Regions from separate parts of the Neorhizobium sp. S3-V5DH genome, predicted to be linked through region 3. Evidence: predicted binding sites of a transcription regulator. Region 3 holds the regulator's gene; each other region holds the start of a gene.

Region 1 (9,903 bases), on a different contig from region 3:
CTGCGAAACCGGCCGCACCGCGCCCGAGAGGCTGATTTCGCCGAAATAGACACAATCGGCGGGCAGGGCAAGCCCGGCAAGTGACGAGACGAGCGCCGAAGCGACCGCAAGATCGGCGGCCGGTTCGGAGATGCGATAGCCGCCTGCCACGTTCAGATACACGTCGTGCTGGCCGAGCCTGACGCCGCAATGGGCCTCCAGAACCGCGAGAATCATCGACAACCGCGACGAATCCCAACCGACCACGGCACGCCTGGGGGTTCCGAGCGATGTCTGCGCCACGAGGGCCTGCACCTCCACCAGGACGGGGCGCGTTCCCTCCATGCCGGCAAAAACGGCGGCGCCGGGCGCCTTGGCATTGCGCTCGCCGAGGAAGAGTTCGGACGGGTTCGACACCTCCCGCAGCCCCTTATCGGACATTTCAAAGACGCCGATCTCGTCTGTCGGGCCGAACCGGTTCTTGACCGTGCGCAGGATGCGGTAGTGATGGCCGCGGTCGCCCTCGAAATAGAGGACCGCGTCAACCATGTGTTCGACAACCCGCGGCCCGGCGATCTGGCCTTCCTTGGTGACGTGACCGACGAGGACCATCGCAGCGCCCGTCTGCTTGGCGAAACGGATCATCGCCTGGACGCCGGTGCGCACCTGCGTGACGGTGCCGGGCGCCGAATCGGCCGTATCGCTCCAGAGCGTCTGGATCGAATCGATGATCACGAGATCCGGCCGCTTGCCCTCGGCGATCGTTGCAAGAATGTCTTCGACATTGGTTTCGGCGGCGAGCAGCACGTCGCTGTCGGCGGCTGAGAGCCGCTGGGCGCGCAGCCGCACCTGCGCCACGGCCTCTTCGCCGGACACGTAGATGATCCGGTGGCCGCGGCGGGAAAGGGCGGCCGCCGCCTGCATCAGCAACGTCGACTTGCCGATGCCCGGATCGCCGCCGATCAGGACGGCCGAGCCCCGTACGAAACCGCCGCCGGTCGCTCGGTCGAGTTCGGAAATGCCTGTATGGATGCGGGGAGCTTCCTCAGTCTCGCCGGAAAGCGTAGTGAGTGAGACCGCACGGCCCTTCTTCGGCACCTTGCCGGGACCGCCGCCGATGCCGCCCATCGGATCTTCCTCGACAATCGTGTTCCACTCGCCGCAGCCGTCGCACTTGCCGGCCCAGCGGTTGTGCACCGTGCCGCAGTTCTGGCACACGAATTGGGTTTTGGGTTTTGCCATGAAGTAGCCGCCGCTTTCGATAGTCACGTTTTCCGCGCAGAACAAAAGCGGAACAGATGCTTTTAATCTTGAAATCCCTTCACTGGCAAGAAGATTTGCGGTTATTCGGGATAGATGTACCGCCGCTCGTAACGCAGCCCCAGGCTGGTGAGGAGCTCGTAGCCGATCGTGCCCGCCGCGCGGCCGACGTCGTCGAGCGGCATGTTCGGGCCGAAGAGTTCGACATAGTCACCAGAGCGGATTTCCGCTGCCGGAACGTCCGTCACGTCGAAGATCGTCAGATCCATGGTGATGCGGCCGACGACCGGCACCTTGCGTCCGGCGACGAAGCCGAAGGCGCCGTCCTTGACGTTCTGGCGAAGCGGCACCCCGGAACCGGAAAGCGAACGCAGGTAGCCATCGGCATAACCCGCGGCGACGATGGCGAGCCGGCTGTCGCGCGAAAGCTGATAGGTGCCGCCATAGCTGACCGTCTCGCCCTCTTTCGCGTCACGGATCTGGATGATACGCGCCTCAGCCTTGGCGACCGGTCGCATCGGATTTTTCCCGCCATTCACGGCTTCCCCGCCGTAGAGCGCAATGCCGGGCCGGGTGAGATCGAAATGATAGTCAGAGCCGAGAAAGATCCCGGCGGAGGCTGCAAGACTTGTTTCGATACCTTCGAAAGCGTCGGCAACCCTTCGGAAGGATTCCAGTTGTTTCTGGTTGAGCTCGGAGGAGGGCGTGTCGCCGCTATGGAGGTGCGACAGCACCAGCACTGGCGAAAAGCTCGCCGGCCGCGACACGTCGTCGGTAAAGGCGATCGCGTCCTCGAGCGGAATGCCGAGCCGGTTGAAGCCTGTATCCACCTGAAGCGCGCAAGGATGATCGCCGTGTTCGGCGGTGACCGACATCCAGAAAGCAAGCTGCTCTTCGGAGACGAGCACGGGCACGAGGCCGTTCTCGAAGAACAGCTGCTCCTGGCTGGGCCAGATGCCGGAAAGCACATAGATCCGCGCATCCGGCGCATAGGTGCGGAGCGTCACGCCCTCCTGCACCACCGCCACGAAGAAGTCGCGCGCGCCGGCTTCATAAAGCGCCGTGCCGCAATCCTCGATGCCGAGGCCATAGGCGTCCGCCTTGACCACGGCGGCGGTGCGGGCGGAGCCGGAGCGGCGCGCCATCTCCCTCCAGTTGTCGGCAAGCGCGCCGAGATCGACCGTCAGCCGCACGGGCGCGATCTCGAAGTCGTCTGCTTCGGCGAAGGGATCATCGGGATTGGTCATCGGTCGGTGTTCCATGCGGCGGTGTGTCCTGCTGTGGCTCAAGCCTGAACTATCCGTTCACGTCAAGGTGGAAACGCCGAATGAGGTCTTTTCGCGACCACTTGGGAAGCCAGCGCGTTATTGTTCCTGCAAAGTCACGAAGACCTGTGCGGCTACGGCAGTCAGCGGGTCGCATAGGCGGCCGCAGACCGGCGTTCCAGATGTTTGCTGAATTTCGACAACGGAAAACATACCGCAAAGTAGATGAGCGCCACGAAGCCGTAGACCACGAACGGCTGGAAGGTGGCATTGGTGACGATCGTGCCGGCCTTCGACAGTTCGACAAAACCGATGATAGAGGTGAGCGCGGTTCCCTTGATAACCTGGACAGAAAAGCCGGCCGTCGGCGGTATGGCGATCCGAAGCGCTTGGGGCAGAATGATCAGCCGCATCTGCTGGAAATGGTTGAGGGCGAGGCTCTGTCCTGCCTCCCATTGCCCTTTCGGGATGGATTCGACGCAGCCGCGCCAGATTTCGACGAGGAATGCCGCGGTCCAGCAGATCAGCGCCGCGCCCGCCGCCAGCCAGGCCGGCACGTCGATGCCAAATAAGCCGAGACCGAAAAAGGCCAGGAACAACTGCATCAGCAGCGGGGTGCCCTGGAACAGCTCCACATAACCGCGTGCGAAATACCGACCGACGGGCGACTTTCCGATTCGGAGAAACAGGATCGCTAGACCGAGAATGCCACCGCCGAGGAAGGATATGAGGGACAGCACCAGCGTCCAGCGGGTGGCGAGCAGCAGGTTGCGCAGGATGTCCCAGGTCGTAAAATCGCTCATCGGGCGGCCACTTTCGGAAAGATCCAGCGGCCAACCTGATTGAGCAATTGACGCAGTGCAATGGCAAACAGCAGATAGATCGCGGTGGAAAGCATATAGGCCTCGAAGGCCCTGAACGTGCGCGACTGGATGAAATTGGCCGCGAAGGTCACGTCCTCGGCGGCGATCTGCGAGACGACCGCCGATCCCAGCATGACGATGACGATCTGGGAGGAGAGCGCCGGCCAGATGCGCTGCAGGGCAGGCACCAATATCACGAGGCGGAAGGTTTGCAGGGGCCTCAGCGCCAGCGCCGCGCCGGCCTCGAACTGGCCCTTTGGCGTAGCCTCGATGCCGGCCCGGATGATTTCGCAGCTATAGGCGCCGAGATTGATGATCATCGCGAGGTTTGCTGCCTGCAGTTCCGAGAGCTGAACTCCGACAGACGGCAGGCCGAAGAAGATGAAGAACAGCTGGATCATGAAGGGCGTGTTGCGGATCAGTTCCACATAGGTCGCCACCGGCGGGCGGAGCATCTCCGGCCCCAGTGTCCTGATCCAGGCGCACAAGATCCCGAGAAAGACGCCTGCCACCGCGCCGACCAAAGTCAGTTCGACGGTGACGAAAAGACCCTTCAGGATGACGGGACCGTAGTCCCAGATCCAGCCGAAATCGAAGATATAGTGCATGGCGCCCGCCCGTGTCGGTAGATCGGTCCGCCGCCTAAGCAAACAGGCGGCGGCAGTCCGAGGAAAAAGATCAGAGATCCGCGGGCAGCGAAGTCCCGAGCCACTTTTCGGCGATCTTGTTCAACGAGCCGTCGGTCTTGGCGGCGGCGATGATGCCGTTGACCTTCTCGAGCAGAGCGGGTTCGTTCTTGCCGAGGCCGATATAGCAAGGCGAGTTCTTGATAAGGAATTTCGGTTCCGGACGCTTGGGCGGGTTCCGTTCAAGAATAGCCGCGGCGACAACATTGCCTGTCGCGACGGCTTCTACCTGGCCGGACAGGAAGGCGGAAATCGTGCCGTTGTTGTCTTCGTAGCGCTTGATGGTGGCGCTTGCCGGAGCGACTTTCGTCAATTCGAGATCTTCGATCGCGCCCCGCGTTACGCCGATGGTCTTGCCTGCCAGATCCTCGGTGGACTTAATCTCCAGTCCTGCCGGTGCAAAGACGCCGTTGTAGAACGGTGCGTATGCGGTGGAGAAATCGACGACCTTTTCGCGGTCTGGATTCTTGCCGAGGCTCGAGATCACCAGATCCACTTTGTTGGTCTGCAGATAAGGAATGCGGTTCGCGCTCGTCACCGGCACGAGCTCAACCTTCACGCCGAGTTTTTCGGCTATCAGCGTCGCCATATCGATGTCGTAGCCCTTCGCGGTCATGTCGGCGCCGACGCTGCCGAAAGGCGGGAAATCCTGCGGTACCGCGACGCGCAATTTGCCGCTGGACTTGATAGTCTCCAGCGCATCGGCAAGCGCCGGAAGCGGCCCTGCAAGAGTGGCGGCGATAACGGCGGTTGCCGCCAAGGCGCGTGAGATGAAGGTTCGACGTTGCATGAATGCTCCCCTGTTTGATCTGGAAACAGGAAGAGCAATCCTCATGCCAATTGCATTAGCGACAGCCAAATTGCCGGCAATCGCGGGGAACCCGCAGCTTACGAAAGGAATGCATGGTTCCTGGTGCTTAATAAACAGGCAGGCCGGCCGCCATCAGTGCTCTTCGTACTGCGTGAAGCTCGGGTCCGCGAGGTCCGCGAAACGAGTATATTCCGACTGGAAGGCGAGTTTGACGGTGCCGGTCGGTCCGTGGCGCTGCTTGGCGATGATCACATCAGCCGTGCCCTTCACCTTGTCCATATGCGCTTCCCATTCCGGATATTTCGGATCGGAAATGTCGCGTGGCTCCATGTTCTTCACATAATATTCCTCGCGGAACACGAACAGCACCACGTCGGCGTCCTGCTCGATCGAGCCGGATTCGCGAAGGTCGGAGAGCTGCGGGCGTTTGTCGTCGCGGCTTTCCACCTGGCGCGAAAGCTGCGACAGCGCGATGATCGGCACGTTCAGTTCCTTGCCGAGCGCCTTTAGGCCGGTGGTGATCTGGGTGATTTCTTGGACGCGGTTCTCGCCGGATTTGCCGGAGCCGGTCATCAGCTGGATATAGTCGACCACCAGGCAGTCGAGGCCACGCTGGCGTTTCAGCCGGCGGGCGCGGGCGGAAAGCTGGGCGATCGAGATACCGCCGGTCTGGTCGATGAAGAGCGGCACCTTCTGCATCATCTGGGAGCAGGCGACGAGCTTTTCGAAATCCGCTTCGGTGATATCGCCGCGGCGGATCTTCGACGACGAGACTTCCGTCTGCTCGGAAATGATACGGGTGGCGAGCTGTTCGGCCGACATTTCGAGCGAATAGAAGCCAACGACGCCGCCGTTCCTCGCCTTGAAGGAGCCGTCCGGCTGAACTTCCGGCTCGTAGGCGGCGGCGATATTGTAGGCGATGTTGGTGGCAAGCGAGGTTTTGCCCATGCCAGGGCGTCCCGCAAGCACGATCAAGTCGGAGCGCTGCAGCCCGCCCATCTTGTTGTCGAGCGACATGATTCCGGTCGAGATGCCGGAGAGATGACCGTCGCGCTCGAAGGCTGCTCCTGCCATGTCGATGGCGAGTGCCACGGCATCGTTGAAGGACTGGAAGCCGCCGTCGTAGCGACCGGTTTCGGCAAGCTCGAAGAGGCGGCGTTCGGTATCCTCGATCTGCGTCTGCGGCGGCATGTCGAGCGGCGCGTCATAGGCGATGTTGACCATGTCCTCGCCGATGGTGATCAGCGCGCGGCGCAGCGCCAGATCGTAGATCGCCCGGCCATAGTCCTCGGCGTTGATGATCGACACCGCCTCGGCGGCGAGGCGCGCGAGATACTGGGCGACCGTCAGGTCGCCGACCTTGTCGTCGGCGGGCAGGAAGGTCTTGATCGTCACCGGGTTGGCGGTCTTGCCCATGCGGATGATATCGCCGGCAACCTCGAAGATCCTGCGGTGCAGCGGCTCGTGGAGATGGACCGGCTTCAGGAAGTCCGAGACACGGTAATAGGCGTCGTTATTGACCAGGATCGCTCCGAGCAACGCCTGTTCGGCCTCGATATTGTTCGGTGCTTCCCGGTAGTGGGGCTCCGCGTCCTTGTTGCTGATCGCCGTCAGCTTGCGTGCTACGTCCTGCATGTTACCCAATCAGGTCTTTTTTGAATCGGCGCGATCCTACAGCAGTTTGCGGCGGATGAACGGACCGCCCGAAGATAATTTCCAGAATCCGACGATCTCCACAGTCCCGCTTCGAGTTTGTGGATAACGCGCTGCCAATCGAGCAAGATGATTTGACCGTGACAAAACGGTCATCCGCCTCGCCACGGTCTTTTTAAAATAGGCCTTCCGCAGATTCGCGACAAGGCATCATTGCGTATTGGAAACGGCAATCCCTGCGATATGGCGTCCCAGGAAGCGCATGCGGCCCGCAAAGTCATTTTCGATCAGGGACTCTATACCGAAGCCGCTGCTGGTGATCCTGGACACTGGGTCGCGGACCAGATTGCAGCCGCCGGCAAGAAGCCGCCAGCCTGCATTCATCTTCCTCTGGACATGCGGGAGGATATTTCCCCGCCCCACGGCGTGTTCGAGAAAGATGAGCTTTCCCTGCGGCCGCAACACCCGCCTGATCTCGGCAAGCGCCGTCTCCGTATCGGGAATCGTGCAGAGGACGTAGCTTGCGACGACGGTGTCGATCGAATGCGTTTCCACCGGCAACTGCTCGGCTGATCCTTCAATCAGCCGGACATCCCGCTGCAGGTCACAGGACCTGCAGTGAGCCAATGCCAGCAGTTTCGTATCCGGATCAACGCCGACCAGCGTGCTGATCCTGTCCCTGTCGTAGAGCTCCAGATTGTGGCCCGACCCGATACCGATCTCGAGCACGTCCCCGGCCGCGACCGGTATCATACGCTCGCGCATGGACCTGAACGGTGGAGCCCCGCATGCTTTGGTGACGACGAACCGGCCGACGGGTCCAAATATTCTTTCACACAGACTGCACATCACGGACCTCTTGCTCGTGGTTGTTGACAGCAGTCATGGATGATCGGGATGGAAGCAGAAGCATCCAGGGTGCCGGGATTGCTCCCGGGTATGCAGGGGTCCGGCACAAACGGGACGACCTTCGTAATGACGCTCGGTGTGCAAGAACGGTGACGTTGATCATCGAAGTACCCGCAATGCCGAAGCGGGTGGAAGAATGCGCCTTGGCGTGATTGATATTCATTGGACGAGCCTTTCTTCATATAGTGGTTGCCTTGTCGGACGGAGAGGACCCTAGTTGCCTGGAGTCCCCTGACCGTCCCCTGGCGAGGGGGTGCGATGACGAAAGTTGCGGCAAGTGCCGAGCTGCCGTTGCAATTGCGGCTTCGTCTTTTCGGCTATCCGGATGTCCGCTTTGACGACGCTGCGCTGGCGCTGCGGGAGCGCAGAGTGCTGGCGCTCATCATCTACATCGCTATGGCAAAGGGCCCGGTCTCCCGGGAGGCGGTTTCAGCTCTTCTATGGCCGGAGGCCGACAGCGAAACCTCTCGTGCCCGGCTGCGGCGGCTCATCTACAAGATCCGGCAGGCCGCCGGGATCGATGTCGTGGAGAGCGACCGCGTCAATATCCGCCTATCGGATCGCGTCGCCGTGGATTGCGACGTCGTCGTTTTCGAAGACCTGCTGACACAGCACCGTTTCACGGAGGCGGAGATGGTCTATTCCGCCGATTTCCTGGAGGGGTTCCACCTCGATGATGCGTCTGAGCTGGAGGAATGGATATTCTTCCGTCGCGAAGCTTTAAAGGGGCGGCTGGTGCATGCCCTGGAACGGCTTATCCAGACGGCGTTCGATGAAAGACGCTATCCGGATGCCGTCATATTCGCTCGTCGGCTGGTGGAATGCGATCCGCTCAACGAGGCTGCGCATCGCCAGCTCATTAGAGCGTCCGCCGAGGGCGGCGACCTCGTTTCGGCGCGGCGGCATTATCAGTTTTGCGCCGATCTGCTGAAGCGCAGCCTCGGCATTGCGCCCTCAAAGGAAACACGCGCCCTGCTGGATCTACATGCGGTTGCGGCTCCGCCGTCTGTCGTTCCCGTTTCGCCGGTCCGATACGTGGCGGTCGACGGGCTGCATGTGGCCTATAGAACTGTCGGGGAGGGGCCGCTCGACATCCTGCTGGTCCCCGGCTTCGTCTCCCATGTCGAAAGGGTGTTCGAGGACGAGCATTGCCGCAGATGGATCGAGCGTGTCGCGAAAGCCGGACGCGTGATCCTGTTCGACCGGCGGGGCGTCGGCCTCTCCGACAGGGCCGAGGCCTGCCCGACGCCGGAGGCAGTCGCACGGGACATGGGGGCGGTATTGGACGCGGCCCGGAGCAGAAGGGCGATCATAGTCGGGGCCTCCGAAGGAGGGCCGGGAAGCATCTTCTTTGCCGCTCGCTGCGCCAGTCGCGTTCACCGGCTGATCCTCTGGGGAGCGATGGCCAAGGGCTGCAGAAGCCCCGACTATCCGTTCGCGCTGGAACGGCAGCAGTTCGACCTATGGCTTGCACGGATCACGAAGGAATGGGGCGGGCCGGTGGATCTGTCGATATTTGCGCCGAGCGTCAGGGACGACCCGCTCGTGCAGCGCTGGTGGGCCAGCCTGCTGCGCGCCGCCTCCAGTCCGGGTTCGATGCGGACGGTATTGTCGGCTTTGCGCGACGTCGACGTCCGCGCCCTTCTCCCGGAGATTTCCGTCCCGACGACGGTAATGCATCGGAAGGGAGATAGAGCCGTCAGGGTCGAAGCGGCCGCCTACATGGCCGAGAGAATTCCGGGGGCCCGGCATCTTCTTCAGGAGGGCGACGATCACTGGTTCTGGATTGGGGATCAGGAGCCGCTGATCTGCGAAATCGAAGCCGCAGCGACCTCTTGACATGAATCGCGGCCGGGTTGACCGGGGCAGAACCATCGAAGGGCTGCCCCGGCTTCCGCAAACAAGCGGAGGTTTGCTACAAGGCCGGCTGCAGGCGATGGCCGGCGATCTGGCGAAGTATGACCGGGATGATCAGCGCGACGCCGATCAGTGACGAAATCAATTCGGGTACGACCAGCAATATTGCTGCAATTATCAGCAGCAATCGCTCCCAGGCCACAGTCCGCACCAGCATGAAGCCCGAGAGGGCGGCCCCGAGGCATGTGATGCCGAGCGTGCAGCCGATAAAGGCAATAAGGAAGTTGCTCCAGTTGAAGCCGCTCGTAACGAGCAGCAGGGACGGGGAGAAGACAAAGACGAACGGCACCAGGATTTTGCCGAGTCCCAATCGGAAGGCTGTATTGCCGGTCTTGAAGGGATCGGCGCCGGCCATCCCCGCCGCCGCATAGGCCGCGAGCGCCACGGGCGGGGTGATGTCCGCCAGAACGCCATAATAAAAGACGAAGAAATGCGCCACGATCGGCTCGACGCCGAGAAGCCCAAGCGTCGGCGCGGCAATCGTCGCCATGATGATGTAGTTCGCTGTCGTCGGGATGCCGCAACCCATCAGGATGCAGACGACACCGGTCATGATGAGC
Region 2 (9,903 bases), on a different contig from region 3:
GGTCATCGCCCAGAAGCGCTTGAAGAAACCTCCATTGCCGTTGAGTTCCGGGTCATGGGGCGCGGTCATCGGAAATTGTCCTCCGAGCGGCCCATCAGGTCGATGAAGGCATCCTCCAGCGTCGGCTCGCCCTTTTCCCATTTGAAGCCCGGGCGCTGGCGATAGGGGGCGATCGCCTGTTCAAGCGCCGATTCGTCATGTCCCGCCACATGCAGGCTCAGTCCGAACGGGGCGATCATGTCGATGCCCGGCTGCTGCAGGAGTTCGGCCTGGAGGTGGTGGACATCGGGGCCGGAGACGGTCCACGTGACGAGACCGGTGCCTTCGATGACTTCATCGACAGTCCCCTGGACCAACAGCTTGCCGTAGGCGATATAGGCAATCTCGTGGCAGCGCTCCGCTTCGTCCATGTAGTGGGTGGAAACCAGAACCGAGAGGCCATCGGCGGCGAGCGCATGGATCTCGTTCCAGAAGTCGCGGCGCGCCTGCGGGTCGACACCTGCGGTCGGTTCGTCGAGGAGGAGAAGTGCAGGCTCGGGCAGGATGCAGGCGCCGAGCGCCAAGCGCTGCTTCCAGCCGCCGGAGAGTTCGCCCGCGAGCTGCTTTTCGCGACCCTTCAGACCGAGCCGCTCGATCGCTGCCTTCGCCTTGCCGCGGGCATCGGGAAGTCCGTAAACGCGGGCGACGAATTCCAGGTTCTCGCGGATGGACAGATCCTGATAGAGCGAGAATTTCTGCGTCATGTACCCGACGCGGCGACGGATGCGGTCGCTCTCGGTCAGGATGTCGAAGCCAAGGCAGGTGCCGTTGCCGCTGTCGGGGGTCAACAGGCCGCAGAGCATGCGGATGGTGGTCGTCTTGCCGGAACCGTTGGGGCCCAGGAAACCGTGGATGCGGCCCTTCCTCACCGACATGGAGACATCGTCGACCACCTTGCGGCCGCCGAAGCTCTTGGTCAGATGATGCACGTCGATGACGGTTTCGGGGGACTCGGCGGTTGCGGTCATGGCCGGGCTCCTGCGGCAACATCGACCGGCTGGCCGGGACGCAGCGTTGCAGGATCGGCGGGAATTGCCTCGATGCGATAGACGAGTTTTGCTCGTTCCTCGAGGCTGTAGATCTCCGGCGGCGTGTATTCGGCAGTTTTCGCGATAAAGCTGATCCTCGCATCCGACGGCCGGCAGGCGTCGCAGGTGACACGGACCGGCTGGCCGAGGGACAGCGCTGCAATTTCGGTCTCAGGCACGAAGAAGCGGATGCGGACGTTTTCGGGCGGGAGGAGTGCCACGATCGGTCGCCCGACCGGTACGACCTCGCCGAGGCGATAATAGAGGGTTTCGATGCTGCCGGCGGCGGGCGCGGCGACGGCGCGGCGGGCAAGCGCTGCTTGCGCCGAGGCGAGTTCGGCCTTGGCCGCAGCCATGGATTCCTTTGCCTGGCGGAGCGTCTGTTCGCGCGCCGGCAGATGGGCGAGCGTGATCTGGCTGCGCACATTGTCGAGCGCGGCACGGTTGGCGGCTTCGGTCGCGATCGCCGCGTCGAGGCTCGCCTGTGTGGCGGTGCCGCGCTCGGCGAGAACGCGGGTCCGGTCGAGATCCTGTTTGGCGAGTTCCAGTCTGGCATTCGCCTCGCGCTCGGATGCGCGCAGCACGTCAATCTCTTCCGGCCGCTTCTGGGCCGCTTCGGCAAGGTCGAGCTCGGCCTGTGCGCGTGCAAGCGCTGCACGGGCCGCGGCGACGGCCGCCTCTTCGCTCGATGTCTCCAGCTTGAAGAGCGGGTTGCCTGCAGCGACGGTGCCGCCTTCCTGCACGTCGACCCTTTCCAGGCGGCCCGTGCCTTCCGCGCCGATGAAGAGCGTATCAGCCTCAACCCAGCCCTGATACGGACGCGGGCTCTTCTCTGCAAAAAGGAAGGGCAGGGCGGCAAGCGCGATACCGGCCAAGAGTGCGATGACGAATATCCGCTTCATTGCGTGCCTCCTTCCGAGAGGTCCTCAGCCGGCACGAAGAGCGTGTCGAGAAACGTGTCGAAGAGCTTTTGTGTGTCGAGGTGTTCGTAGGGTTCGAAAAGCGTCGTCCAGATGATCGAGAGCAGGGGCGGGGCCATGACGAGCTGCGGCGTCTCGACGATCTTCGGGTTGCGCAGCTCACCGCGGGCGGCCGCGCGGCCGAGCAGGATGCGCAGCACGCCGAGCCCCCTGGAGATGATTTCCCGGTGATAAAATTCCGCGACGGCTGGAAACATCGGTCCCTCCGCCAGGATCAGCCGCAGCAGATGCCGGCGATCGGTCTCCAGCACCTCCCGCCTGAAGAGAGCGTAGAACATCGAGACCGCGAAGCGCGGCGTAATGCTTTCGTTCGCGACGAATTCGCCCATCTGGCCGAGGATGGGCGAGGCGACACCGGACACCAGTTCGGTAAACAGCGCGTCCTTGTCCGGAAAATGCAGGTAGACGGTGCCCTTGGCGATGCCGGCGCGGGCTGCGACATCCTCCATCCGGGTGGCGGCAAAGCCCCGCTCGGCAAAACAGGCAAAGGCGGACGCAAGGATTTCGGCCCGGCGCTGCTGCGGATCCCGCTTCTCTCTTCGTTTCTCGGCCATCGCGATTCCAAATATGACTGACTGGTCGGTCATTATCACCTATTGGAGGATTTTGCAAACAAAAGTCATTAGGGTGGTGGTAGGGGTAGGTGCAGTATAATGAAGCGGACGGAGGGTTCTGAGTGAAAGGCGTTCGAGGGCGAGATACGGAGAATGGCTGAAATTCCGGAGGCAAGGCCTCAGACCTATGAGTTGCCGCTGAGCGGACAGCTTCGAATGATGATTGGCGCCTTTTGGGCAGCGCCGGTCCGCAATCGGGTGCTTGTCCTGACGGCGGCGCTTTTGATCGTCATCTTCTCCACGACCTATGCCCAATACCGCCTCAACGTATGGAACGGGCCTTTTTACGATTCGCTCGAACGGCGCGACATGCCGGAATTTCTGAACCAGCTCGTCGTGTTCGCGGTACTCGCCTTCACATTGACGCTTCTCAACGTCATCCAGGCATGGCTCAACCAGATCACGGCGATGCGGATGCGGGAAGGGTTGGCGCGAGATCTGGCGAATGTCTGGCTCGTGCCGGGGCGGGCGCTGAAGCTCACGAGCGCCGGCGCGATCGCCGCCAATCCCGACCAGCGGCTGCACGAGGATACCCGAATCCTGGCGGAGAACACCACGAACCTGGCGATCGGGCTCGTCAATTCCACGATTCTTCTGGCAAGCTTCATCGGCGTGCTCTGGGCCATCTCGTCCGACTTCGTTTTCCATTTCGGCGACAGAAGCATCTCGATCCCGGGCTATATGGTCTGGGCAACGGTCCTCTATGCGGTGATCGGCTCGATGCTCAGCAATATCGTGGGACAACGGCTGCCGCGGCTCAACGCGGACCGTTACGCCCGCGAGGCGGACCTGCGCGCGGTGCTGATGCGCACCAACGAGAACATGAAGCCGATCACGCTTGCCCGCGGCGAAACGAGCGAGCTGCGCCGGGTCCACCTGGCGATCGACAACGTGCTCGAAATGCTTCGCCAAGTCGCCTGGGCGCTTACCAACCTGACCTGGGTTTCCGCAGGCTTCGGCTGGCTGGCGCTGGTCGCTCCGATCATCATCGCCTCGCCGATGTATTTCTCCGGCGGGCTTTCCTTCGGCGGCTTGATGATGGCCGTCGGCGCGTTCAACCAGGTCAATCTGGCGCTCAGGTGGTATGTCAACAATTTCGGGGTCATCGCCGATTGGAAAGCCACGCTGGCACGCGTCTCCTCCTTCCGCAACGCGTTGCTTGCGATGGACACGCCGGCTGTGGAAGGTGAACTGCTCACCTATCGCGAACAATCCGATGCGCAGGGCATCCGCCTGTGCGGCGTAATGGTCTATGGCGACCCCGACCGCGGCGAGGCGGGGCACGGCATCCGTCTCAGGGAAGGCGAATGCGTGATCAGGCCGAGCGGGCGGGTGATGATCAACGGCGATCCGGGCGCCGACCGGCATCTCTTCTTCCAGGCGCTCGCCGGCATCTGGCCGTGGGGGCGGGGCGAGATCGGCCTGCCGCCCAGGGATGGCATGGTCTTCCTGCCTCAGGAAGGCTACCTGCCGACAGCGACCCTCAAAGAGGCGATGACCTATCCCACCGGCCTGCCGGATGGCAGCGACAAAGCGCTGGCCGAGGCGCTGGAAAAAGTCGGGCTGCACCGGCTCGTGGATCGCCTGAACGATGTGGAGCGATGGGACAGGGTTCTCGACAAGGATGAGGAGGCGCTTCTTTCGATTGCCAATGCCGTGCTGCGCAAACCCGAATGGGTGATCATGGACGACGTGCTGGAAGGCCTGGAGCCGGAAACGCGGGAGCGTATGCTCGACGTGCTTGCCGGCCTCGACACTTCGACCCTGGTCTATATCGGCCGCGCCGAGGACTATCTTGAAAAGTTCTCGCCGACGATTTTCCATCTGTCGCCATTGCAGCAAAACGGCAAGGGTTCCCAGAAGGCAGCTGAAGCCAAGGAAGAGGCATGACATGAGCCGCCATCCGGGAACCAACAGGACGGCGCAGTGTGTTGTCTGCGGCCGAGCCTTTCCGTTGCCGAAGCTTCGCAAGATCGGTCAGCTCAGGCCGGGCCTGCACGAGATGATTGCCGCCGAAGTCGCCGATTGCGGGACCGAAAGCCTGATCTGCGACGAAGATCTCGCCCATTATCGCCGCCGCTATGTGGAAAAGCTGCTCGCGGAGGAGCGCGGAGAGCTTTCCGAACTCGACAGACAGGTGCTCGACAGTTTCGAGAAGGGTGTTTCCACAGTGCAGAGCAGCGCTGCCAATGTGCTGGAGCGCAAACCCACATTGGGAGAGCGGACAGCCGACCGGGTTGCTTCGTTCGGCGGCTCCTGGACCTTCATCCTGTTCTTCATGGGCGTGCTTTTTTCCTGGATGGCGCTCAACGTCTCCGGCCTTTTTGCCGAGCCTTTCGATCCATATCCCTTCATCCTGCTGAACCTTGTCCTGTCCTGTCTTGCAGCCCTGCAGGCGCCTGTCATCATGATGAGCCAGCGGCGGCAGGAGGAGAAGGACAGGCGGCGCGCCGAAAACGACTATATGATCAACCTGCGCGCCGAACTCGAAATCCGCCAGCTGCACGAAAAGATCGACCATCAGATGGCCCATCAGTGGGAGAGGCTGGCCGAATTGCAGCAGATCCAGATCGACCTTCTGGAGCGGGGCGATACCCAGAGGGGGTAGCTCTTTTGATGATGCCGGCCCGCGGAAGGCGGCGCAAAATCATCAGGTCGGCGTGCACTGGATGCGGTTGGCGTTCGGCCTGCGCAGGTTGAAAAGGTTACCGGCAAGAATCAAGGCAGCGCCCAGCGCCGTCAGGCCATCGACAGCCTCGGCATAGAGCAGATATCCGAGCAGCGCCGACAGCGGAACCCGCAGATAGTCCATCGGCATGACCGTCATCGCGTCGCCGTGGGAGAGAGCCTTGGCCATGCAATAGTGGGCAAATGTGCCTGAAAACGCGATGACGAGGATCCACGGCCACATTTCTGCGGATGGCCAGACCCAGACCCGGAGCGCCGGTACGAGCCCGACCACCGACTGGATTATGAGCATCCAGAAGATGATCTTCGTCGCACTGTCCGTGCGCGTCAGGAGCTTGGTCATGATGAAGGATATGGCGAAGACGAAGGCGGCTCCAAGTACGACCAGGTGACCGGGGTTGAGTGGGGCTGCTCCCGGCCGGACGATCAGCACGACGCCCACGACGCCGAACAGGATCGCCACGCCCTTGCGCCATGTCAACCGCTCGCCGAGAAAGGCCGCGGCCATCAGGGCTGCCCAGATCGGCGCAGTGAACTCGATGGCGATGACCTGCGCCATCGGAATCAGGGTGAGGCCCATCAGCCACGCGAACTGGCCGATATAGTGGGCGACGTTGCGGCCGATATGGCTCGGCAGGATCGACGTGCGCATCGCCCGTATGCCGCCTTCGCGAAAGACGAACGGCAGCAGCATGAAAAACGCGATCACGGAACGCATCTCCATGACCTGGAAGACATCGAGTTCACGCGTTATCGCACGCCCCGAGACGGCCATCAGCAGAAGCAGGGCGATCGAAGCCATCATCCAGGCCGCAGCCTTCATGTTCGACGGACTATTGTTCACTGATGTCTCCTCTGGACGCAGGACGGAGGCGAAAGCCTAGCGCCACATGCCCCGCATGCGGGCAGTCACGTCGATACGCACCTGATGGCGGGCCTGGCGTTCGGCGTCGGACATGGGTGCGACGACCGGCCAGGCGGCGGTTTCGAAGAATTGCAGCAGCGTTGCCGGGATGAAGCGGGTGCGAGCGGCGTAGACATGCTTGTCGCCCTGCGACGCCTGGCCGTGCACAAAGAAGCGCTGCGGGGTGATGAGGTGCAGGTGGTCCTTCGCCCGGGTCATCGCGACATAGAGCAGGCGGCGTTCCTCCTCGATCTCGGCGGTCGAGCCGACGCCGAGATCGGACGGGATGCAGCCGTCGACGCAGTTCAGAAGGAACACCGACCGCCATTCCTGGCCCTTGGCGGAATGGATAGTGGAGAGGATCAGGTAATCCTCGTCAAGCAGCGGCGTCCCAGCCTCGGCGCTCGTGGCATCGGGCGGATCGAGCGTCAGTTCGGTGAGGAAACGTTCGCGGGAATTATAGCCGGACGCAATCTGTTCGAGCTGCAGGAGGTCGGCTTTCCGCGTCTCGGCATCTTCGTGGATACGGGCGAGATGAGGCTCGTACCATTGGCGGGCAAGGCCGATCTCGGCAGGCCAGCCGGCGCCGCTTTTGCGCAGTGCCGCCAGCATGTCGACGAAGGCCGGCCAGTCCTCGCCGGAACGCGGCGGGGTGGGGATTTCCTGCAATGCGGCGAGCGGTTCGGGATCGGCAGCGATGGCGTCGAGGATTTTTCCTGCCGTCTGCGGGCCGATGCCGGGGATGAGCTGCATCAGCCGGAAGCCGGCGACCCGGTCGCGCGGGTTCTGGGCAAAGCGCAGCGCAGCCAGCATGTCCTTCACATGTGCGCTGTCCAGAAACTTCAGGCCGCCGAACTTCACGAAAGGGATGTTGCGGCGGGTGAGCTCCACTTCCAGCGGACCGGAATGGTGCGAGGCGCGGAAAAGCACGGCCTGCTGTTTGAGCGTCATCCCGGTTTCGCGGTTTTCGAGGATCTTTTCGACGATGTAGTTCGCCTGCTCGGTCTCGTCCTTGACGGCGACCAAGCGCGGGCGCTCCGCGGACTGTCGGTCGGTCCAGAGGTTCTTGGTAAACCGCTCGCGGGCGAGGTCGATGACGCCGTTGGCGGCGGCGAGGATCGTATTCGTGGACCGGTAGTTACGGTCGAGGGTTACGATATTGGCCGGCGGATCGAAGGAGGCCGGGAAATCGAGGATGTTGCGGATCGTCGCGGAGCGGAAGGAGTAGATCGACTGGGCATCGTCACCGACGACCGTCAAACCTCGCCCGCCGGGCTTCATCGCCATGAGGACCGAGGACTGCAGGCGGTTGGTGTCCTGGTATTCGTCGACCAGAACGTGGTCGAAGCGGCTGCCGATATCCTCGGCGATTGCAGCCTCGCTGATCATCTGCGCCCAGTAGAGCAGGAGATCGTCGTAATCGAGGACGTTCTGGGCCTGCTTGGCCTCCACATAGGTCGCGAACAGTTCGCGGAGCTGCTTTTCCCAGGCGGAGCACCAGGGGAAGTGAAGCTTCAGCACCTCGTCCAGCGGCGTTTCGGAATTGACGGCGCGGGAATAGATGGCGAGGCAGGTGCCTTTCGTCGGAAAGCGGTTTTCGGTCTTCGAGAAGCCGAGCTCGTGGCGGACAAGGTTCATCAGGTCGGCGGAGTCTTCCCGGTCGTGGATGGTGAAATCCGGATCCAGGCCTATCTCACCCGCATGCAGGCGAAGCAGCCGGGCACCGATGCCGTGGAAGGTGCCTGCCCAGGCGAGAGCATCGGTCATGATCCCCGACTTGGCGCCCAGCACCTGCGAGCAGATACGCTCGACGCGCCGGGCCATTTCAGAGGCCGCGCGGCGGGAAAAGGTCATCAGGAGGATGCGGCGCGGGTCGGCGCCGGAGACGATCAGGTGCGCGACGCGATGGGCAAGCGTATTGGTCTTGCCAGAGCCCGCGCCGGCAATCACCAGAAGCGGGCCCGCTGGTCCGCCATTCGGCACGTCCGAGCCATGCTCCACCGCCCGGCGCTGCGCATCGTTGAGTTTTTCCAGATAGGCGACCGACATTCCGTTCCTGATTGGGCCGTTCCTGATTGAGCCCGTTCCCGATGTGTTCGAATTAGCTCTAGCTGATTCGCTTGGCTTCGCCTTCCTTTCCGTCTTCCTGCCTCCCGCTTTTCAGGCAACTGCAGAGGTTTACGCCGGATTGGAACCTTGGAACCTTTTTTCACGTTATCCGCCCATCAACGCGAAGGAATAACTCCATGCTGAAGTGGGCACTTATTTTTCTGGTCATCTCGCTGATCACGGGCTTTCTCGGCTTTTCCGGCATTTCGGCCGCAACCGCGAGCATCGCCAAGATCCTGTTCTTCATCGCGCTCGTCATCTTCCTGGTCTTCCTCGTGCTGGCGCTGATGGCCGGCGCCGCATTGACCTAGGCCTTCCGACGCGACATCCCGATCCCTCGGCGGACGCGGGGAGGTGCCCATCGCGGCCCTCTCCGCGTTTCGTATCTGTGGACGCCGGAAAAGAAAAAGCCCCGCCGAGATACGGGCAGGGCAGTTGGGGAAAATCCGCGCCAGCTGACGCGGATGAACTGACATTTCGCATATCCAGCGGCGATCGGCGAGGCTGGTTCCGGGTGATTCGGTACGGTTGCCCGCAACAATTTGCAGCCGGTCACGCCGTCTTGCGGTAGCGGCGGGCCACGTAGACAACGCCGCCTCCGGAAAGTCCCTTATAGAGGATCGAGCCTTGCGCTCCTGAAAATTCGGTCATGAAGCGCCGCATCAGCCGGGCACGGCCGATGCGTTCGCGTTTTCTCGCTTCCGCCGCGTCAAGCGCCGCAACGACGCCTACGGAAAGGCTGCGCTCCGCCACCAGCTCAAGCCCCGGTACGGAGAGCTGACGGTCGAGTTCGGAAAGTTTGCCCTTTGGCCGCATGTCGGCAAAGGTGAACCAGCCGCCCGGCGCAAGCACGCGGGCCGCTTCGCTGGCAAAGGCGGGGACGTTTGCGTAGCAATGGGAGGATTCGATGTTGACGACCACGTCAAACGAGCCGTCGGCAAAAGGCAGTCGCTCCGCATCGCCGACTTCAAAGGAAAGCGAAGCCGTGTCGGCGTTCAGCCGCCGCGCAAGGCGCACCGTCTCCGGCGAGTAGTCGAGGCCGACGACGCTCGCCGGCGCATGGTAGCGCGCGATATAACGCGATCCGCCGCCACGCCCCGAACCGATTTCGAGAACCCGCGCGCCTGCCAGCGGCAATCCTTCGACCGCCTGATGATAGAGGCCGATAAAGGCCCGTTCGGGCTCGTCTTCCGCTTTCAGCGGAAAGGCGGCGCCTTCGGGCATGAAGCCGTAGTTCATGAAACGCCAGTCGTCGTCCCGCCAGAACCGGGACAAGATGTTGTAAACGCCGCGCCATGCCCATTTCTGGGTTCGCGGAAAGGCGCCGCGCTCGACCGCGTTCAGGACATTGGAGAACATGTTTCTTGCCATGGTCTCGGTCCTACTGAGCCGGCGCGGCAGCGGCTGCCGGCGGCATATCCTGATAAAGCCAGGCCCGCCCCTTGCGCACCAGTTCGGCATCGTCGCTGTTCTTCGGATCGAAACCCGGCAGGTAATATTTCAACACCAGGGGCATGCAGCGCCGCCAGAAGCCGGGGGCG
Region 3 (9,903 bases):
ATACAGACGCGGTTTTAGTCGGCGCCATTCATCCCTCCCTCTGTGCTGCGTTTTAGAACGGAACAGATGCCGAGACTTACGCCGCCCGGAATCCCATTCTGGTTTCGGGGCGTACCATAGGGAAGAAACCGCGCCCCAGCAATGCCATAAATGCATGGCTCACATTCCGTACAACCCACTGAAAAGATTGACGAAAGATAAAATTAACCGAATATTGGTTAATTCAGAAGTAGTTATTGAAGATGACGATCTCGTCCGGGCGCGAGACATTGAGCTGATAACGAGCGATTTCGTCCAGCATATCCTTTTCCAGCGAACCATCACTCATGAGCCGCACCTGGCGCTCGAGTGCCTCCCGTCTCGCGGTCAGTTTTGCGAGCTCTTCCGCACGCGCCTGCCGCTGACGTTCGAATTCCTCCGTGGCGATCAGCCCGAGATCACCATGCACGGAATGATAGCCGAAGTATGAAAGAAAGGCGACGGTAATGGCGGGAAGGACGAAACGGCCAAATTTTCTTTTTTTATGATGCTTGGTCCACATGCCGTTCAACGCCTTGCCACACTTGCCGGATCACGCGAACGATCCGAAACAGAAGGTAAAATTCGCAGAACTTGCTTAAGCAATCGTTTCCATTGCCGCGACGCAAAAAGCCCGCGCTTTCGGCGCGGGCTCTATAGACACATAAATGGAGCTGGTTCAGCCCTTCAGGACGGAGCGGCCGGCATAGGCGGCCTGCGGACCCAGCATTTCCTCGATGCGGATAAGCTGGTTGTACTTGGCAAGCCGATCCGAACGCGAAAGCGAGCCTGTCTTGATCTGACCGCAATTGGTGGCGACGGCAAGATCCGCGATCGTCGAATCTTCCGTCTCGCCGGAGCGATGCGACATGACGGCGGTGTAGTTTGCCTTATGCGCCGTTTCGACCGCATCCAGCGTTTCCGACAGCGAGCCGATCTGATTGACCTTCACCAGGATGGAATTTGCCACGCCCATCTTGATGCCGTCGCGAAGGCGCGCGGAATTGGTGACGAAGAGGTCGTCTCCGACGAGTTGGACCTTGGAGCCGATCTTGTCCGTCAGGGACTTCCAGCCATCCCAATCGTCTTCAGCCATGCCGTCTTCGATCGAGATGATCGGATACTTCGCCGCAAGCTCGGCGAGGTAATCCGCCATGGCTTCCGGCTCCAGCGTACGACCCTCGCCTTCCATCTCGTATTTGCCGTTCTTGAAGAATTCCGTCGAAGCGCAATCGAGCGCAAGGCAGACGTCGTCGCCCGGCTTGTAGCCTGCCTTCTCGACCGACTTCATGATGAAATCGAGAGCTTCCGGAGCGCTTTTCAGCCCCGGCGCAAAGCCGCCTTCGTCGCCGACATTGGTGTTGTGGCCCTGGGCCGCGAGTTCCTTCTTGAGAACATGGAAGATCTCAGATCCCATGCGCACGGCATCACGCAGCGTGTCAGCGCCGACCGGCATGATCATGAATTCCTGGAAGTCGATCGGGTTGTCGGCATGTGCACCGCCATTGATGATGTTCATCATCGGCACGGGAAGCACATGCGCATTCGGGCCGCCGACATAACGGTAGAGCGGCAGGCCGGTGGTTTCGGCCGCAGCCCTGGCGACGGCAAGCGATACGCCGAGAATGGCATTGGCGCCGAGGCGCGACTTGTTCGGCGTGCCATCGAGAGCGATCATCGTCTTGTCGATGTGGATCTGGCTCTCCGCATCGAAACCGCCGATCGCGTCGAAGATCTCTGTATTGACGGCTTCCACAGCCTTCTCGACACCCTTGCCGTGGTAACGCTTTCCGCCGTCACGCAGTTCAACTGCCTCATGCGCGCCGGTCGAGGCGCCCGACGGGACGGCCGCACGGCCAAAAGAACCGTCTTCGAGATGGACATCCACTTCGACGGTGGGGTTGCCGCGGCTGTCGAGGATTTCACGGGCGATGATATCGGTGATGGCGGTCATGGCTCTTCCTGCTGTGGTGGTTTGGTGGGACCTGTCTTAATGGAAGGCGTGCAAAATACAATCCGCGGACTGGCTCCTAGCGAAAGAGCGGTATCGGAAAAATATGTCATGGTTTTGAAGGCTGCCGGCTGGACAATCGTGATCATCAGCAAAGTCGACCTTATTTCGGAATTAACTATTGTATTTTACGGTTAATGGAAGATGAGGCAAGTATAGGCCGACGGAACACGCCGCACACAAGCCATCCTCGTCTAGATTTATTTGAAGGCAATTCATGCGGGCGATGGCCGCCCAGAGGGCTCTGTGGGGGAGCAACGATGAGACTCAATATCGCACGCAGCCTGGCAATCTTTGCCGCGGTGGTCACTACTGGACTTGTCATTTCGATCGGCATTCAAAATCACGCGTTCAACAAGCTTCGCGTCAACGGCGAGGTCTACCGGCAGATCATCTACGGCAAGGATCTCGTCGCCGATATCCTGCCGCCACCTCTCTATCTGGTGGAAAGTTACATGCTGGCGCTCGAGGCGGTCCAGAGACCAGCTGCCGCCAAACCCAATCTCGAACGTATTGCGGCCGTCCTGAAGCCGGCCTACGCGGACCGCCGGAAATACTGGCAGGAAACGGCGCTCAGTGCGGACCTCAAGCAGAAGCTTCTCGCGGACGTGCTTGTGAAAGGCGACGACTTCTGGAAGACGATGAAAGACGAGCTCTCGCCCGCAATCCTCGCCGGCAATACGCCAGTCGTCGGCGCCGCCTTCGAGAAGCTCGCCACGCAGTTTCATGTGCATGAAGCGGCGGTCAACGAGCTCGTGGAGATGGCGAACGTCTTCCTCGCGGATGCGGAGAAGGATGCGACCGAACAGACGCAGCTTCTTTCATCGATCACGCTTGCCGCAGCTGCCGCTTCCGTGCTTCTGCTGGTCGGAGGGCTCTATCTCTTCCGCCGCCGCGCCATCGTGCCGCTGTCTGTAATGCGCGACTACATGACAGTGCTGGCAGGCGGCGACTATTCGCGGGACGTGCCCTTCAGCGGCCGCGGGGACGAGATCGGCGAGATGGCGCAGGCCGTCACGATCTTCCGCCAATCGGGACAGGAGCGCGACAATATCCGGCTGCGGCAGGAAGCCGACCGGCAGGCGCAGGCCGAACGGGATCTGGCGCTGGCGAAGGACAAGGCGAGCGAAGAGGCCGAAAGAGAGAGCGTCATTTCGCATCTTCGGGCCGGCCTCTCCCGACTGTCGCAGGGCGACCTGACGGTGCAGATAGATCATCCTTTCCAGGCGGCCTATGAGGAGTTGCGGGAGGAATTCAACTCCAGCATCCGCACACTCTATTCCGTCATGCAGGAAATTTCCGGGGTAACGGAAACCGTGCGGACCGGTTCGGGCGTGATCGCTAACGGCACCGACGACCTGGCGCAGCGCACTGAGCATCAGGCAGCATCGTTGGAACAGGCCGCCTCGGCGCTCGACCAGATTACCGCCACCATGAGAAATGCGACGGCAAGAGCGCAAGAGGCGAATACCATGATGACGGCCGCTCAGCAGGGTGCCGCCCATTCTGCGGGTGTCGTGCGGGATGCCGTGGTGGCGATGGAGCAGATCGAGGCCTCCTCCACCCAGATCAGCAGCATCATAAACGTGATCGACGAGATCGCATTTCAGACGAATCTGCTAGCGCTCAACGCAGGTGTCGAGGCTGCGCGTGCCGGCGAAGCCGGCAAGGGTTTTGCGGTCGTCGCGCAGGAAGTCCGCGATCTCGCCGGGCGCTCGGCCAATCTTGCCCATGAAATCAAGCGGCTGATCGAAACCTCCGCGAGCCAGGTGGCGGCGGGGGTGTCACTCGTAAACCGCACCGGCGAGGCGCTGGGCGACATCGACGGCCAGGTCGCCAAGGTCACCGACCTCATCGGCTCGATCATGCGGGCCTCCTCGGAACAGTCGACGGCACTCCAGGAAGTCAATACCGCGATCAACCGTATGGACACGGTAACCCAGCAGAACGCTGCAATGGTGGAAGAAACAAGTGCTGCGTGCCATGAACTCGGCGAAGAGGCGGCCAAGCTCAACCGCCTTCTATCCCGCTTCAAGCTTCAGTCCACGACAGCCGGAAGTCACCGGCCGGCGACAGGCCTTCAAAAGGCTGGCTGAGAAATTTCTCAAGCCGCCTTTGCGATGGCGTCGAAGGCGAGAAGCTTTTCGAGCAGCCTCGGCATATCCTTCAGGTGCACCATGTTGGGGCCGTCGGAGGGAGCATTGTCGGGATCCTGATGGGTCTCGACAAAAAGACCGGCAATGCCGACCGCAACAGCCGCGCGCGCCAAAGTCTCCACGAATTCCCGCTGGCCTCCCGTGGAGCCTCCCTGCCCGCCCGGCTGCTGAACCGAATGGGTGGCATCGAACACAACCGGCGAACCCATGGCCGCCATGATCGGCAGCGACCGCATGTCCGAAACGAGCGTATTGTAGCCGAAGGAAGCGCCGCGCTCGCACAGCAGCACGTTCGGATTGCCGCTCTGGGTGAACTTGGCAAGCACGTTCTTCATGTCCCAGGGGGCGAGAAACTGGCCCTTTTTGACGTTGATGACGCGGCCGGTCCTCGCGGCGGCGACAAGCAAATCCGTCTGGCGGCAGAGGAAGGCCGGTATCTGCAGTATGTCCACAGTGCCTGCGACCATCGCACATTGTTCTTCGGTGTGGATGTCGGTCAGAACGGGGAACCCGAATTCCTTCTTCAGATCGGCGAAGATTTCCATGGCGTTTTCCAGCCCGATGCCGCGCTTTCCCGAAATCGAGGTGCGGTTTGCCTTGTCGAAGGACGACTTGTAGACGAGGCCGATGCCGAGCTTGCCGCAGAGTTCCTGGAGCGTGCCGGCGATCATGAAGGCATGGTCGCGGCTCTCCATCTGGCAGGGACCGGCGATCAAGGACAGGCGCGCATCCTGTGCAAAAACCACCTGGCCCTTTCCTTCGCCGACTAGGACGCGTGGATTGGCAGAAACTTCCATAAATCTATTCCTCGAAGCCGAACAAAACACCCTGGCCGGGTGCCGCCTGGACCAGAACGCGGCCTTCGCGGCGGACGAATGCCACGTCATTAGCAGCAAGGATGATCTCTGTCACGGCAAGATCGGCCGTCTTGAAGATGACGGCTCGGCCGTGCAAACCATCTGCACCAGCGACCGGCGGGAGCGCAAATTCCGCCTCCAGATCATCATTTCCCAAAATGCGAATCCGCGCGTTTGCGGCGGCCAATTTCAGAAAACCGGGCTCCACCTCCCCCCGGGCCATCAACACTTCCTCGACCAGAGGGGCGAAGTCGGACGGCGCTTGAGCGGACAGGATGACCTCGCTCAAACCGACAACCGTATTGGCGTGCCGCTCCAATTCGCCTCGGTCGGACGGCAGCGGAGCAAGGCGCTGAACGGAGAACAGGAAAAATTCGGGCGCCCGGTCATCGCCTGCAAATGCCAGCCGAAAGCTCGCCTCTGTCTCGGAACCGTCAGGCATCCTTACCGTGCGCGAAAACTCCAGAATGTCGCCGGCGGAAATTCCGCGCAGCCTGAACCGGGCATGATCGGCGACGGCATCCTGCGACGCGACGACCAGGGCAGAAAGCCCCTGCCTGTTGCGCCCTTTTCGAAAGGCGAGATCGCGCGCGGTAAAGACATTGCCCCGCTTGGCGGCAGCGCTCGCGTGACGGCGGTTGGTGATCGCCAGTGGCTCCAGATAGGTACCATCCGAGAAGAACACACAAGCATTGGCAGTGCCGAAAGGATGAAATGCATCCGGTGCGACAGTAAATCCGAGATCGGAGAGCCGCGAACGCGCGAACGCAAGGTCCGCCACCGGCAGTACGAGATGATCGATCGATCTTGCGTTCAAGCGAGGCCCCCAGGAATTTCAGAATCGCAAAGCTAAAATGGCAGCGGGCACGCCGTGCGCAAGTGGTAACGAAGCAGATATCTTGCAGACATCTATGAAGAAAAAATCATCATACTTCACGAAAATTTAGGGACTTGCGGAACACATATGGAACATATAGTGTCCGTTCTTGATTTGTTTCCGACTCTTGAGGGTGCCGAAAATGCTCACGCGCAAACAGCAGGAATTGCTTCTGTTCATACACGAACGGATGAAGGAATCCGGCGTACCGCCCTCCTTCGACGAAATGAAGGATGCGCTCGACCTTGCGTCCAAGTCGGGTATTCACCGGTTGATCACCGCGCTCGAGGAACGCGGCTTCATCCGCCGCCTGCCGAACAGGGCGCGCGCCCTGGAAGTCATCAGGCTGCCGGAAGCCTATGCGCCCAGCATTCAGCCGCGCCGGGGCTTTTCGCCCAGCGTCATCGAAGGCAGTCTTGGCAAGCCGCAACCGGCTGCCGCCTCTGCGAAGCCCCCCGCCAACGACGATAGTTCCAACTCAACCACGGTTCCCGTCATGGGCCGCATCGCGGCCGGCGTTCCGATCTCGGCGATTCAGAACAATACGCACGACATCGCCGTCCCTGCCGAGATGCTCGGGTCGGGCGAACATTATGCGCTGGAGGTCAAGGGCGATTCGATGATCGAGGCCGGCATCCTCGACGGCGATACCGTAATCATCCGCAACGGCAATACGGCCAATCCGGGCGATATCATCGTCGCATTGGTGGACGAGGAGGAAGCGACACTCAAGCGCTTCCGTCGCCGCGGGGCGTCGATCGCGCTGGAAGCCGCCAACCCGGCCTATGAGACGCGGATTTTCCCGCCGGACCGGGTCAAGATCCAGGGTAAGCTTGTGGGTCTCATCCGCCGCTATCATTGACCAGTTTGCCCAGCGGTTCCGGCAGGGATGAGCTGAAGATCTGGCGCCGCCAGTCGTAATGGCGATGGCGGGTCCATGGGCGGTCTTGGCCAAGGAGCGCTGCACGAAGCCGCCAGCGGTGGATGTCCGCGGAACCATCAAAAAACAGTTCGAGCGCTCCTGCGATCCTCAGCGCGTTGCCGTTGATCATCAGGGCTCCGGAACGGCAGCGGTCAAACCTGGCACGTGGAGCGACGACGATATGCGCAGCGTCGCAGGCGACGCCGGCATAACGCGCGTCCTCCACATGAACGACTACAGCGCCTGCGGCGGTTTTTGACGCGCACCAGGCTCGCGGGGTGCAGATGAACCGGCCGACCGGTACCTGCTTCATCCCGCGGCTTGACGTTTCTCTCTCCTCCGTCGTCAATTCAGCACGCTCGCCGAGACTGTTCGAAGGCAGCGGATTTCCTCCGGACTTTCCCTCCGGGAGCCTGTCTCCGGCCGGAGACTTGTCTTTCGCTGGCAGCAATTCCGGTTTCACCGGGTCCCCCAGCAGAAGCGCCCGCTTCCATTGATCATAGACAAATTCCGCGGGACGGGTGCGATTGGTGGCGATGCCATTACCATCTGTCAGGGCAATCATGGTGCCATCCTCGGAGATCAGGAGATCCGGAAGGGATCTCGACCGCTCCTGCCATGACAGCAACAAGCCGGCCACCAATAGAGGAATACCCAAGTATCTGAGCCGGGTTCTCAGTAGCGTCAGCAGAAGAAAGCCTGCCGTCGAGACGACCAGGAACCAGGGATGCTGGCGGCCGATGCCTACATCGCCGCCCCAGGCCGCCACATGCCTGGCGATCGCAATCACCGCTTCCAGGCCGAGGCCCATGAGCTTCAGGAACGGCCCATCGAGCCCGAAGGGCATCAGCAGCATGCCGATCAATCCCGCCGGCATGACCACGAAGGAAATGACCGGCATGGCGGCGAGATTGGCCGCAAGCCCATAAGTCGCGATGCGGTGGAAATGCTCGACAGAGAAAATCGCGGTCGATATGCCCCCAATCAACGAGGTCACGAAGATGCCGGCGGTAAAATTCCAGACCGCCGTGATCGGCATGACCACCGGGTGACGAAACGGCAGAGGCTCCGGGTCATGTTTTTTCGACCGATGCTTCCAAAGCGCGTAACCAGCGACCAGCGCGGCGGTGGCGGCAAAGGACATCTGAAAGCTCGGCCCAAGGATTTCCGAGGGAGATACGGCGATAATGACCAGTGCGGAGAGGGCCACATTGCGCAAGCTTATGGACGGCCGGTCGAAGAGGACTGCAACGAGCATGACTGCCATCATGATATAGGCCCTTTCGGCGGAGACGCCGAAGCCGGAAATGAGATAATAGGCGGTCGCCATGGCGAGAGCACCCAAGGCGGCAAGCTTCTTTACCGGGAAGGACTGGGCAAATCGTGTGAACAGCGAGAGGATAGTGCGTACGCCGACGAAGAAGATACCCGCAGCCAGCGCCATATTGAGCCCGGAGATCGCGACGATATGGGCAAGGCCGGAAAGCCTCAGCGCTTCGACGGTCTCCTCGGAAATCGCCCGCCGCTCATCGGTGACGATCGCGGCTGCGAAGGCGCCCGCGTCGCCGGGCACTGTCGCGCGGATCTTACCGCCGATCATGCTGCGAAGATCGAAGAGCCAGCGCTCGATATCCGAGAACCATCCATGAGGATGTCCGGCGTCGCGGCTCCCTTTCGGGGCTCCATAAAAGAAACCGACGGCGCCAATCCCATCGAAATAGGAAGAGAAGGCGAAATCATTGAGGCCTGGAAGCGCCGGTCCCGATGGCGGCGATAAACGAACCCTGCCGCTGATCGTATCTGCCGTCTGCACCGGCTCGTGACGCGCCCGCGCAAGCAGCGAAACGCGCTCCGGAGAGCGCCGGATTTCAGGACCCGAGGTACGCTCGACACGTACGATATAACGCCACCGGCCGCGGGCATCGATCTCCCTTCGTTCGACCACACCCGTCAGCTCGGTCGTAACCGGGGAATCGAGAATAATGGTGCCTCTTCGCCAGGTCTCCAGTTCGGCAAGCATCATTCCGCCGAGAAAAAGCGCGACAGCGGGAGGAAGCACACGCAAGGCGCCGGACGCATGACGCATGACGACTGCGTGCGTCACACAGATGAAGAAGGCCGCGAGGAGAGACCAGAACGGAGGCGTGGCAGGCAGCGAGAACCAGACAGCCGCCCCGGCACCGACGAGGACCGGTACAAAAAGAAACCCATGCCCGTGTGCTGCCTCCTCCTCCAGCATGCCGGGGAGGCTGAGGCGCAGCCGGCGGATTCCCCGAGACAGCCAATAGCCGCGGGTATAGGTCGCGGGACGGTTCCCCAGACGCGGGCGACGATCCGGAAGAGGCTCCAAAACATGCGACCCGGATTTGCCCGCATCTGGCAAAAAGCGGGCCTGCCGGAAGATCGCTCCCCTGCTCTCCACCAATTTCGGAAACGCTGTGTCTTCCGACATGAAACGCCCGCCCCACCTTGCCCCGCATGAGCGACAATACAACCTGCGCGTTTCCTCAGGCGTCGTCAACTGGCGGCGAAAACCAAGTATTCCCAAAGGACTCAAGTGAGTTGCACCGGAAAGTTGGGCATCCAAGTATGTGCCGCTGCCTCTTATCGTGCCGCGCTGCACAAAATGCTACCAAGGACTGCTTGGCATGAGCTTTCGGATCATATAGCAAAGCATGGACGCTTAATTCTTGTGGCGCTTTTTAGGCGCCACGCCGCCAAAAGGTTGGAGGATCAGCATGACGGGCAAAAGCGCAAATATGGCACTCGGCGACAAGCATGTCGACCTGCCGGTAAAGTCCGGCTCGATCGGTCCTGATGTGATCGACATCGGCTCGCTTTACAAACAGACCGGTGCCTTTACTTATGATCCGGGCTTCACCTCGACGGCATCCTGCGAGTCCAAGATCACCTATATCGACGGCGATGCAGGCATTCTTCTGCATCGCGGTTATCCGATCGAGCAACTCGCCGAGCATGGCGACTTCCTCGAAACCTGCTACCTGTTGCTCTACGGCGAATTGCCGACGGCTGCCCAGAAGAAAGACTTCGACTACCGCGTC

What was found. The regulator LexA, encoded in region 3, represses DNA repair genes until DNA is damaged. The targets are predictions, from matches to a motif close to TGTTCNNNNTGTGTTCNG.
Region 1: the regulator LexA is predicted to act here: its motif matches at 1,259-1,276, upstream of radA (DNA repair protein RadA).
Region 2: the regulator LexA is predicted to act here: its motif matches at 8,336-8,353, upstream of EDE09_RS19960 (ATP-dependent helicase).

Annotation. Positions count from the first base shown of each region.
Region 1 is NZ_SMCL01000004.1:291,674-301,576, reverse strand. It holds gene radA (DNA repair protein RadA) at 1-1,221, opposite strand, end outside; gene alr (alanine racemase) at 1,323-2,486, opposite strand; gene EDE09_RS09410 (amino acid ABC transporter permease) at 2,648-3,307, opposite strand; gene EDE09_RS09405 (amino acid ABC transporter permease) at 3,304-3,975, opposite strand; gene EDE09_RS09400 (transporter substrate-binding domain-containing protein) at 4,046-4,843, opposite strand; gene EDE09_RS09395 (replicative DNA helicase) at 4,997-6,499, opposite strand; gene EDE09_RS09390 (class I SAM-dependent methyltransferase) at 6,728-7,282, opposite strand; gene EDE09_RS09385 (alpha/beta hydrolase) at 7,685-9,265, shown strand; gene EDE09_RS09380 (TRAP transporter permease) at 9,342-9,903, opposite strand, start outside.
Region 2 is NZ_SMCL01000016.1:58,621-68,523, reverse strand. It holds gene EDE09_RS19995 (ABC transporter permease) at 1-69, opposite strand, end outside; gene EDE09_RS19990 (ABC transporter ATP-binding protein) at 66-1,007, opposite strand; gene EDE09_RS19985 (HlyD family efflux transporter periplasmic adaptor subunit) at 1,004-1,969, opposite strand; gene EDE09_RS19980 (TetR/AcrR family transcriptional regulator) at 1,966-2,601, opposite strand; gene EDE09_RS19975 (ABC transporter ATP-binding protein/permease) at 2,755-4,551, shown strand; gene EDE09_RS19970 (DUF1003 domain-containing protein) at 4,553-5,269, shown strand; gene EDE09_RS19965 (DMT family transporter) at 5,312-6,193, opposite strand; gene EDE09_RS19960 (ATP-dependent helicase) at 6,230-8,302, opposite strand; gene EDE09_RS19955 (DUF1328 domain-containing protein) at 8,500-8,673, shown strand; gene EDE09_RS19950 (class I SAM-dependent methyltransferase) at 8,915-9,733, opposite strand; gene EDE09_RS19945 (metal-dependent hydrolase) at 9,744-9,903, opposite strand, start outside.
Region 3 is NZ_SMCL01000022.1:35,417-45,319, reverse strand. It holds gene pdhA (pyruvate dehydrogenase (acetyl-transferring) E1 component subunit alpha) at 1-28, opposite strand, end outside; gene EDE09_RS22940 (septum formation initiator family protein) at 224-541, opposite strand; gene eno (phosphopyruvate hydratase) at 698-1,972, opposite strand; gene EDE09_RS22930 (methyl-accepting chemotaxis protein) at 2,290-4,125, shown strand; gene kdsA (3-deoxy-8-phosphooctulonate synthase) at 4,134-4,982, opposite strand; gene EDE09_RS22920 (VOC family protein) at 4,987-5,859, opposite strand; gene lexA (transcriptional repressor LexA) at 6,062-6,781, shown strand; gene EDE09_RS22910 (ComEC/Rec2 family competence protein) at 6,762-9,293, opposite strand; gene gltA (citrate synthase) at 9,580-9,903, shown strand, end outside.